DNA from 2 places in the Ralstonia sp. SA306 genome. Region 2 is predicted to be linked to the other one. Evidence: riboswitches for the same ligand, from Rfam matches in the RefSeq annotation. Region 2 holds a riboswitch; the other holds the start of a gene.
What was found. Region 2 has a riboswitch for glycine ahead of gcvT (glycine cleavage system aminomethyltransferase GcvT). Riboswitches for the same ligand answer to the same signal wherever they lie in the genome.
Positions count from the first base shown of each region.

Region 1: linked by a shared signal. The riboswitch ahead of M1D44_RS21585 (D-amino acid dehydrogenase) and the one ahead of gcvT (glycine cleavage system aminomethyltransferase GcvT) in region 2 are both predicted to bind glycine.

Region 1 is NZ_CP096452.1:1,111,554-1,117,075, reverse strand. It holds gene M1D44_RS21595 (bifunctional sugar phosphate isomerase/epimerase/4-hydroxyphenylpyruvate dioxygenase family protein) at 1-1,347, shown strand, start outside; gene M1D44_RS21590 (porin) at 1,469-2,533, shown strand; gene M1D44_RS21585 (D-amino acid dehydrogenase) at 2,591-3,844, opposite strand; glycine riboswitch at 3,990-4,095, opposite strand; gene eutC (ethanolamine ammonia-lyase subunit EutC) at 4,160-4,951, opposite strand; gene M1D44_RS21575 (ethanolamine ammonia-lyase subunit EutB) at 4,972-5,522, opposite strand, start outside.
Region 2 is NZ_CP096451.1:3,322,416-3,327,937, reverse strand. It holds gene M1D44_RS15735 (ESPR-type extended signal peptide-containing protein) at 1-1,489, shown strand, start outside; gene M1D44_RS15730 (hypothetical protein) at 1,673-1,999, shown strand; glycine riboswitch at 2,400-2,497, shown strand; glycine riboswitch at 2,510-2,639, shown strand; gene gcvT (glycine cleavage system aminomethyltransferase GcvT) at 2,768-3,895, shown strand; gene gcvH (glycine cleavage system protein GcvH) at 3,943-4,323, shown strand; gene gcvP (aminomethyl-transferring glycine dehydrogenase) at 4,391-5,522, shown strand, end outside.

The sequences.
Region 1 (5,522 bases), on a different replicon from region 2:
GGCGACACGCTGGATGGCATTCACGACGTGCCGACAGACAAGCTCTTCTTCGTGCAATTTGCAGATGCCCCAAAGTTGTCGATGGACGTACTGTCCTGGAGCCGGCATCACCGTAACTTCCCGGGGCAGGGTGACCTTCCGGTGACGGACTTTGCGCGCGACTTGCTTGCTGCGGGCTATACCGGGCCCTTGTCGCTCGAAGTCTTCAACGACGAATTCCGCTCTGCACCGGCGCGGCTCACGGCACTGGACGGCATGCGTTCGCTGCGCTGGCTGGAGTCCGAAGCTGGTGGTGCGGAACTGCCCGCGGCAGCTCAATTTGAAGGCGTGGATTTCCTGGAGTTTGCCGTGGATGCAGCGGCAGGACGGGAACTTGAAACGCGCCTGCGTGCGCTGGGTTTTATCCTTGCGGGGCACCATCGCTCCAAGGCGGTTGACCTGTATCGGCAAGGTGGCGTCAACGTGATCCTGAACATGGAGCAGGACAGCGCGGCGTCGGAACACTTTCAGCTGCATGGGCCGTCTGTCTGTGCGATCGGCCTGAAGGTGGACGATGCCGAGCGCGCCATGGCACGCGCACGTGAGCTGTGTGCCCAGGAGTGGCGCGGGCCCGTGGGGCCGACTGAGCGCAGCATTCCCGCGCTGCGCGCACCCGATGGCACGCTGCTCTATCTGATCGACGATCGCCATGCCGATCGCAGCATCTACGAGAGCGATTTTGTCTTGCATCCTGGCATGCAAGACGGTGCAGCAGGTTGGGCATCGATTGACCACGTTGCGCAGGCGCTGCCGGCGCACCGGCTCGACAGCTTCGTGCTGTTCTACCGGGCCATCTTTGGCATGCACGCCGAAGCTGTACAGGAGATTGCCGACCCGTACGGCCTCGTGAAAAGCCGGGCGATGGTGAGTCCGGACCGCAACGTGCGGATTCCACTCAACGTATCGGAAAGCGGGCGCACGGCCACGGGCAGGTTCATCACCGCCTACGCGGGCTCGGGGGTGCATCACATTGCATTCCGCACTGAGCGGCTGTTCGAGACCATTGAGGCCATCGACCGTGGCGCGGCCCGCCTGCAGCACGTTCCCGAGAACTATTACGACGACGTTGCCGCCCGGCTTGGTCTGGATGAAGCGCTGCTCAACCGCCTGCATGACGATGGTCTTCTCTACGACCGCGACCCGCACGGCGATTTTCTGCACGCCTACACCGAGCCCTTTCGCGAGCGCTTCTTCTTCGAGCTTGTCCAGCGCAACGGCTACCTGGGCTACGGCGCAGCAAACGCTGCCGTGCGCATGGCTGTGCAGGCACAACTGAGCCGCGGCACCACCACTTCGGCTGACCACTGAGACACGAGAATTTTTGCGCTCACGGTTGTGCGGCCGTGGGTGCTATCCACGCAACACCACGGCTGCGCGTGCGGCCGTCGCACATCCATACCCATCACACCAAAGAGGAGACAAGGGAGCCATGAACAAGACAATGATTGCCGCACTGGTGCTCGGAGCCACGAGCCTGCCAGCGGCAGCGCAAACCGCAGGCGGTGTCACGCTCTACGGGCTGATCGACACCACCATCCGCTACAGCACGCACGAAAATGCGGCGGGCAGCAGCAATCTGCAGATGATGGACGGCGTGCTGACCGGTAGCCGCTGGGGCTTGCGCGGCACGGAAGACCTGGGCGGCGGCACCAAGGCCATGTTCATCCTGGAATCGGGCTTCTTCCCCGATACCGGCGGCAGCCAGCAGGGCGGGCGCCTGTTCGGACGCACCGCGGTGGTCGGCCTCGAAGGCGACTACGGCAAGCTTTACCTCGGTCGGCAATACACGCTGGCGCACGAGGTCTTGTCTTCGTACGAGGCGATGGCGTTTGCCAACAACTCCATCGTTGGCTATCAGGGCGGCAACTACACCGGCCTGCGCTACGACAACACGGTCAAATACATCAAGTCGTTCGGCGGGCTGCAGCTTGCGGGCGCCTGGACCTTTGGCGAGGCTGCGGGCAGCTTCAGCAAGAGTTCGGCTGGCGCCGGCTCGATCGTCTACAGCATGGGGTCGGCTGAAGTGGGCGCGGTGTACCAGGTCACGCGCGATGTGTCATCGGCGTTCTTCGGCGCGGTGCCGGCGGCGCTCGCCAGCAAGCAGACGGTCTGGGGTTTTGGCGGCAAGCTCGATACCTCGATTGCCACGTGGTACCTGGGCTATACAAACAGCCGCCTCGACGTGGCCGACTACAAGAACCAGGCCGCCTATGTGGGCGCGAAAGTACCGATCTCCGGCGCACTGAGTTTCATCGGCACCGTGCAGTACGACTGGATGAAGCACCTCGATGCCAGCGGCAAGCGCCTGACCACCGCCGGTATGCTCGACTACGCTCTCAGCAAGCGCACTGACGTCTACGCCGAAGTTGATTACACCCGCCTGCAAGGCGCCTGGATTGCGCTGAACAGCGCGGCCACGTTCAACAACTCGGGCAACACGTATGGCAACAACTCGCGCCTGGGCGTCATGCTGGGCGTGCGGCACAAGTTCTGATCGCTTTGATCATGAAAAAGCCCGCCAGAGCCTCGGCGGGCTTTTTCTTTGTTGCGATCAATGCACTGGGCAGTCGCGCGCGATCACGTCACCCACCATTGCGGCGGTGGCGCCGGATAGCGTCCAACCCAGATGCCCGTGGCCTGTGTTGTAGAACACGCGCCCATGCCGCCCACGGCCGACGCGCGGCATCATGTCCGGCATCATCGGGCGCAAGCCCGCCCACGGCACCACGCGCGACGTGCCAATCGCAAAGTTGCGGCGCGTCCAGGCCACCAGGGGTTCGATGCGATCCGCGCGGATATCGCGGTTGTAACCGTTGAACTCGGCCGTGCCGGCCACGCGGAAGCGGCCGGTGCCAAGTCGGCTGGTCACGATCTTCGCGCTCTCATCGAGCAGGCTGACCCACGGCGCGCCTTGCATGCTGGCTTCATCGTCCAGGTGCACCGTGATGGAATACCCCTTGACCGGATACACGTTGATGCGATCGCCAACCATTTGTGCGATATGCCGGCTGCCCACGCCCGCGCACACGACCATCGCGTCGGCGGCAAGGTCCTGCACGACGTTCGCCTCGCTGGTGGAAAGGCGGTCATCCAGCGTGGTTTGCAGCAGGAGACGAACGCCGTGCTCTGTGGTTTGCACATCGCGCACGTCCACACCTTGCAGGAAGCGCACGCCGCGCTTTTCGCAGGCCTGCGCGAGGCCGCGCGTGAACTTGTGGATGTCGCCGGTGGCGTCGGACTCGGTGAAATAACCGCCGTAGTAGTTGCCCCGCAGTGTGGGCTCGATGGCGGCAATGTCTTCCGGGCTCACGGCGTGGCGCTCAAGCCCCCCGGCGATGAGCAGGGCGTTGGCCTTGCCTGCGGCCGCAAAGCTCGCCTTGTCGTGATAGACGTGCAGAATGCCGCGCTTCTGCAGGTCGAAATCGATCTGCTCCCGTTCGGCCATCGCAAACAGATGCTTGCGGGCCTCGATGGCCATGCGCGTGGTTTCGATAGTGTTGCGGCGGTAGTGCGCGATGCTGGCCACGAACTCGCCGATCCACGAATACTTATGCCAGGACGGCTTGGGATTGAGCAGGAGCGGGGCGTCGTTGCGCAGCATCCATTTGATGCCCTTGAGCAGCGTGCCGGTGCTGTTCCAGACTTCAGCGTTGCTGGCGGAAAGCTGCCCGCCGTTGGCGAACGAGGTTTCCATGGCCGGATACAAGTGGCGGTCGAGCACCGTGACCTGATAGCCGAGTTGCGAGAGCGTGTAAGCAGTGGTGACGCCGGATATACCGGCGCCGACGATGACGATGTGCGTCATGGCGGTCCCTATGGAGTGATGTCATGACCGGACGATCCGGTCGGCTCACCCCATCTGTCTTGGGACCTGAGAGCTTGGGCGCCAGCAGCGGTGGCGCCTTCCCCTTCGGTGGGCGCACGCATGCACGCCTCTCTCCAGATTCGCAGTCGACGCCACAGTCCTTTTGCCTGAGAGTTTCCGGGGTGGTTGCTCCATCGGCGCCGGGCGTTGCGCGTGTGTGCGTTGAGCCCGGTCTCTCCTGCGGCGTGTTGCAGCTGTCGTTGGTGCGTCAGCCGCGCCTGCGTGCTGCCGGTGTGGGCAGCGGGACGGAGTGTGTCACGGGTTGTGACGTTCGGCAAGTCGGGCTGTCCCGGGGGCAACGGATGGCGTGTCGTCCTTCAGGTCCACGCCACTGCGGCCGAGCGCCAGCGCGCCTTTGAGCAGGAACACCAGCCGGGCCGCTGCCTGGTCATAGGTCAGGCCAGCCGGCCGAACATTCGAGATGCAGTTACGCTGCGCATCGGAGCACCCAACGCGCGGCGCGTAGGTCAGGTAAGTGCCTAGGCTGTCTGGCGAGCTCAACCCGGGCCGCTCACCGATCAGCATCACCACCTGCCGCGCGCCAAGCAGCGAACCGATCTCATCGCCCAGCGCCACACGAGACTGCGCGGCGATGACCACGGGGCCGATCGACCAGTCGCGCGGCAGACGCTCGCGCACGCAGCACAGGAGCGGCATGCCGTGGCTTTGCGCCGCCAATGCGGAAAGCCCGTCAGCAATCACAAAGACAACGTCGAAGGGTTGCGCTGGCCGCAACGCGCCGAGTTTTGCGCGGCTGGCATCGTCAAGCCGGCGGCCAAGATCGGGACGGCGCAGATACTGGGCGCGATCGGCTGCCGCGCTGTGCACGGTCAACGCCGTGAAGCCCGCCTGTTCAAGCGCGGCCGCCACTGCAGCGATATCGAGCGGCAAGTGCACGGCATCGCGCGCCTGGGCATGCGCCACGCCAAACGCGAGCACGGCGTCGGTCGTCTGGCTGTTGCCGGCGCGGCCCAGCGCAATACGTGCGTCGGTAAAGGCACGCAGGTGTGTCCACGGATTCGGTTGAACGAGCGTGTGTTTCGGCATGTGCGGATATCCAACGGGGTTCACAGCGCGTGGGCCAACCGCAGCAGCGGCTGCTGCGCCGTGGCGTCTTGCAGGCGCCCAGCGGTGTCGACAATACCCATGCTTTGCAGCCACGCCTCAAACTCCGGCGCCGGCCGCAGGCCCAGCGTGTCGCGCAGATAGAGTGCGTCATGAAACGACGTGCTCTGGTAGTTCAGCATGATGTCGTCGGCGCCCGGCACGCCCATGATGAAGTGGATGCCGGCCACGCCAAACAGGGTGAGCAGCGTATCCATGTCGTCCTGATCGGCTTCGGCGTGGTTGGTGTAGCACACGTCGCAACCCATCGGCAGGCCCATGAGCTTGCCGCAGAAGTGGTCTTCCAATCCGGCGCGGATGATCTGCTTGCCGTCGTAGAGATACTCCGGCCCGATAAAACCGACCACCGTGTTGACCAGCAACGGCGAGAACGCCCGCGCCACCGCATAAGCACGCGCCTCCATGGTTTGCTGATCGACGCCGTGATGCGCATTGGCCGACAACGCGCTGCCCTGGCCGGTCTCGAAATACATCACGTTATTGCCGACCGTAC
Region 2 (5,522 bases):
CACCAACCTCACCAACGGCACGGCCGGCATGGTCCAGCAGGCTGGGGCTGGCACTGAGATCAGCGTAGCGAAAGACACCGATGGTGATGCTGTGAACTTCGCCGGCAAGGACGTGGACGGCAACGCCATCACGCGCAAGCTGACCAACGTCACCGCTGGTACGGCAGACACCGACGCCGTGAACGTCCATCAGCTCAAGAACGCCGGCCTGATCGGCGACGACGGCAGCGTCGGCAACGCCGTCATCTATGACGATGCCACCAAATCCAGCGTGACGCTGAACAAGGGTGGCGATGCGGTGCAACTGGGTAACGTCGCCGACGGTAAGGTGGAAGCCGATAGCAAGGATGCCGTCAACGGTGGCCAACTCAATGACGTCAAGTCCGTGGCCGATAACGCGGCCAGCTTGGCCAGCAATTCCGTGCAATACGACGCAGGCGGCACAAGCGTGACGCTCCAGGGCGCAGGCACGGGGCCGGTGCAGGTCAAGAACGTGGCCGAAGGTACGGATGACACCGATGCCGTGAACGTACGCCAGCTCAAGAACACCGGTCTGGTCCGCGACGACGGCAGCATCGCAAACGTGGTCGTGTACGACGATGCCACCAAATCTAGCGTGACGCTGAACAAGGGTGGCGATGCGGTGAAGCTGAGCAACGTAGCAAATGGCGTGGCTGACAACGACGCTGTGAACTTCAGCCAGCTCAACAGTGTTGGCAGCGCCTTGGGCGGCGGTGCCGGGTTCAACAACGGTGTGTGGACGCCCCCGATGTATTCGTTCACGGACAAGACCGTGCATAACAACGTGGGTGATGCGCTCGCGAACCTCGACGGCCGCGTCAACAAGCTGGAGGGTGCCACGAGCGATGGCGGCGGCGCGGAAAATCCTCGGTTTGTCGGTAGCGGCGGCAGCGGTGACCCGGCAACGAAGGAGGAAGCCGCAGCAACCGGCAACTACTCCACAGCATCGGGCGCCAACGCCGTTGCCAGCGGTGCAAATTCCACGGCGACCGGTGCCAATGCCGTCGCGTCGGCAGACAATGCTGTCGCAGTGGGTGCTCACTCGGTGGCCGATCGCGCCAACAGCGTGTCGGTCGGCTCCGTTGGCAACGAGCGCTCCATCACCAACGTTGCAGAAGGCACGCAAGCTACGGACGCCGTTAACAAGGCACAGCTCGATCGCGTGGACAACAAGGTGGCCGATGTGCAACAAGGTCTGGGGAACGTGCAGAACCAAGTCAATCAGGTCGACACCAAGGTCAATCGCGTGGGTGCAATGAGTGCCGCCATGTCGACCATGATGGCCAGCGCTGCCGGCCTGCAAACCGATAACCGCATGGCCATCGGCACCGGGGTGTACCGCGGCCAAGCAGCACTCGCGATCGGCTACCAGCGCAAGATCGGCTCGCGCGCCACGGTCACCATCGGCGGCTCCACGGCAGGCGGCAGTGAGTACAACGTTGGGGTCGGCGCTGGCTTCGGCTGGTAAGTCAACCACGTTGAGCGGCTGAAGGTAAGCGCCGGCACCACATTCGTTTGCGCCCCCCGGCCTTCTGCGCCGCGTTACACGGCTTACGTGTGGTTACACGAAGACCGTAAGCGCGTCGGCAACGCGATTCGTTATAGGCAGGACAGCGGCTGAATCAGTCGGCCGCCCACCGGAGAAACCACCATGAACCGCATCGTCAAAGCCCTGGCCGTTACCGCCGTCGCCCTGTCCGCCACCACCGGCGCCTTCGCCCAGACGCAGTGGCAAAAAGACCACCCGCGCCGCGCCGAGGTCAACCACCGCCTCGCCAACCAGAACAAGCGCATCCACAACGAAGTGAAGGAAGGCGAGATCACCAAGGGCCAAGCGCGCCAGCTGCACCGAGAAGACCATCAGATTCGCCAGGAAGAGCGCGACATGGCGGCTCAGAATGGCGGTGCCATCACCAAGCAGGAGCAGCGCACGCTGAACCAGCAGGAAAACCAGGTCAGCCGCCAGATTGGCAAGTAAGTCACAGCAAGACCAACCAACACCCGCACTCCGGCCACACCCTTGGGGCTTGGCGATCTCGCCAGCGCCCCGAAGCTGTGGCCGTTGTCTTTGGTCTTTGGCCTTTGACGTACCAGCCCTAGATGGCGCCTTGAATTTCTGTTGCAGAGAGGAAAGAGGAAGGGAAACTGTCTGAGCGAAGCGAGTTTTTCCCTTCCCCTCTCTGCGACATAAATTCAAGGGGAAGTCGCCATCTCGGGCGCGCCTTTCTTTTGCCTACTTTTCTTTGGCAAGACAAAGAAAAGTGAGTCAGCCCCGGCAGGGGATGAAACGAGGGATGGACCAAAAGCATCAAGCCAGCCCTCCTCCAAAAAGCCGCCGCCCCCCAATTGACAATCCCATCCCCCTTCCGTAAATTCCGCTCATCCATCCGGGAGAGCGTGCCCGCCGTACACGGCAAGGCGCCGCCGAAGGGGTAGCACCCGAAAACTCTCAGGCATCCAGGACCGGGCGGATCGGCGGACATGCGTCCGACCGCACTCTGGAGAGCTGGCGCCGCACGAACCACAGCGGGCGCCCACCGAAGGGGCTCACGGACCGGCGCGTACCGCAGTACGCGCTGCTTCGCAATCTCTCAGGTACCAAGGACAGAGGGGCCATCTGCGCAGCTTGATGATCTTCATGGCGTCACCATGAGGAACCAGGCTGCGCGGGTGGCCTTTTTGCTTTTCTGGTCCCCGTTCAATGCGCCGCGCCCGGCCACGGCGGCGTAATCAGCCGAGAGATTCCATGACGCTCCAACACACGCCGCTCAATGCCATCCACCGCTCGCTGGGCGCCCGCATGGTCGACTTTGGCGGCTGGGACATGCCCGTCAACTACGGCTCCCAGATTGAAGAACACCACGCCGTGCGCCAAGACGCCGGCATCTTCGATGTCTCGCACATGTGCGTGGTCGACCTCACCGGCGCGCGTGTCCGCGACTTCCTGCGTGGGCTGCTCGCCAACAACGTCGATAAGCTGCAGACGCCCGGCAAGGCGCTCTACAGCTGCATGCTCAACCCCAAGGGCGGCGTGATCGACGATCTGATCGTCTACTTCTTCCGCGAAGACTGGTTCCGCCTGGTAGTGAACGCCGGTACCGCACCGACGGACCTGGAGTGGATCGTCGCGCAGAACGCCGCCGCCGGCACCGACGTGACGATCACGCCGCGCCGCTCCGACAACAACGGTGGCGCCGAGCCGCTGGGCATCCTGGCCGTGCAAGGCCCGAATGCGCGCGCCAAGACGTACGCCGCGCTCCCCGGCACGCAGGCCGTGGGCGAAGCGCTCAAGCCGTTCAACGCCGGCTTCGCCACCGTCGAGCACGTCGGCGAGATCATGGTTGCGCGCACCGGCTACACGGGTGAAGACGGTTTCGAACTGATCGTGCCGGCCGCGCAGATCGCCGGTGTGTGGGAGCGCCTGCTGCAAGCAGGCGTACGCCCGGCCGGCCTGGGCGCACGCGACACGCTGCGCCTGGAAGCGGGCATGAACCTCTACGGCCAAGACATGGACGAGCACGTCTCGCCGCTCGACGCCGGCCTCGCGTGGACGGTGGACCTGCAAAGCGAACGCGACTTCACCGGCAAGGCCGCGCTGCAAGCCGGCGGCCAGCGCGAACAGTTCGTCGGCCTGATCCTGCGCGACAAGGGCGGCGTGCTGCGCGCCCATCAGAAGGTCATCACCGCTGCCGGTGACGGCGAGATCACCAGCGGCACGTTCAGCCCGAGCCTGTCGCTCTCCATTGCACTGGCGCGCCTGCCCAAGGACGTGGCCGTCGGCACCGACGTGCAGGTCGAAATTCGCGACCGCAAGTTGACCGCGACTGTGGTTAAACTGCCGTTCGTGCGCAATGGCAAGGCGCTGGTCAGTTGAACACCGAATCCGCATCCCCCAATACCAATCTTCCGGAGAAACCTTTCATGAGCAACGTCCCCGCCGATCTGAAGTACACCGAACACGACGAGTGGATCCGCGTTGAAGCCGACGGCACGCTGACCATCGGCATCACCGACTACGCGCAGGACGCGCTCGGCGACATCGTCTTCCTGGAGCTGCCGGACGCTGGTCGCGCCGTCGCCAAGGACGAGGCGATTGCCGTGGTCGAATCGGTCAAGGCCGCCTCCGACATCTACGCCCCCGTGTCGGGCGAGATCATCGCCAACAACGCCGACGCCGCAGGCGCGCCCGAGTCGGTCAACGCCGGCGCCTACGACGCATGGCTGTTCAAGATCAAGCCGACCAACGCCGACGATGTGAACGCGCTGATGTCGGCCGAGCAGTACGCCGCCAAGATCGGCTAAGCCGGTCACCGAAGCCGATGTGCCTGACCCGCACATCGGCGCTCTGCATGAATTTCGAGCCCTTGCCATGAACGCTCCGCACCCCGCTTCCTCGGCGCTTGCTGCCGAACGCCCCACCCTCGCCGCCCTGGAGGCGTGCGACGCCTTCGCGCACCGCCACATCGGCCCGTCGCCGGAAGAGCAAGCGCAGATGCTTGCTGCGCTCGGCTTTGATAGCCGCGCCAAGCTGATCGACGCCGTGATTCCGCCGGCCATCCGCCGCCAGGACGGCATGCCGCTGGGTGAATTCACACAGCCGCTGACCGAAGAGGCGGCGCTGGCCAAGCTGCGCGGCATCGCCGGGCAGAACCGCGTGGTCAAGAGCCTGATCGGCCAGGGTTACTACGGCACGCACACGCCGGGCGTCATCCTGCGCAACATCCTCGAGAACCCCGCCTGGTACACGGCCTACACGCCGTACCAGCCAGAAATCTCGCAGGGCCGCCTGGAGGCGATGCTGAACTTCCAGCAGATGGTGATCGACCTGACCGCGATGGACATCGCCAACGCGTCGATGCTGGACGAAGCGACGGCCGCTGCCGAGGCGATGACGCTGCTGCAGCGCATTGGCAAATCGAAGTCGACCGTGTTCTTTGTGGCGGACGACGTGCTCCCGCAAACGCTGGAAGTCGTGCGCACGCGCGCCGAGCCGATCGGCGTGCAGGTGGTGACCGGCCCGGCAGCCGACGCCGCCAAGCACGACGCGTTCGGCGTGCTGCTGCAATACCCGGGCGCCAACGGTGCGCTGCTGGGCGATCTGGCGACGTACCAGGCGCTGACCGATGCCGTGCACGCTGCCGGCGGCTTGGTCGTTGCGGCTGCCGACCTGCTGGCGCTCACGCTGCTGGCTGCGCCGGGCGAATGGGGTGCCGACGTCGTGATCGGCAACACGCAGCGCTTTGGCGTGCCGTTCGGCTTCGGCGGCCCGCACGCCGGCTACATGGCCGTGCGCGATGCGTTCAAGCGCTCGATGCCCGGTCGCCTGGTCGGCGTGACAATCGACGCGCAGGGCAACCCGGCCTACCGCCTGGCGTTGCAGACGCGCGAGCAGCACATCCGCCGCGAGAAGGCCACCTCGAACATCTGTACCGCACAGGTGCTGCTGGGTGTGATGGCATCGATGTATGCCGTCTACCACGGCCCGCAGGGCCTGAAGCGCA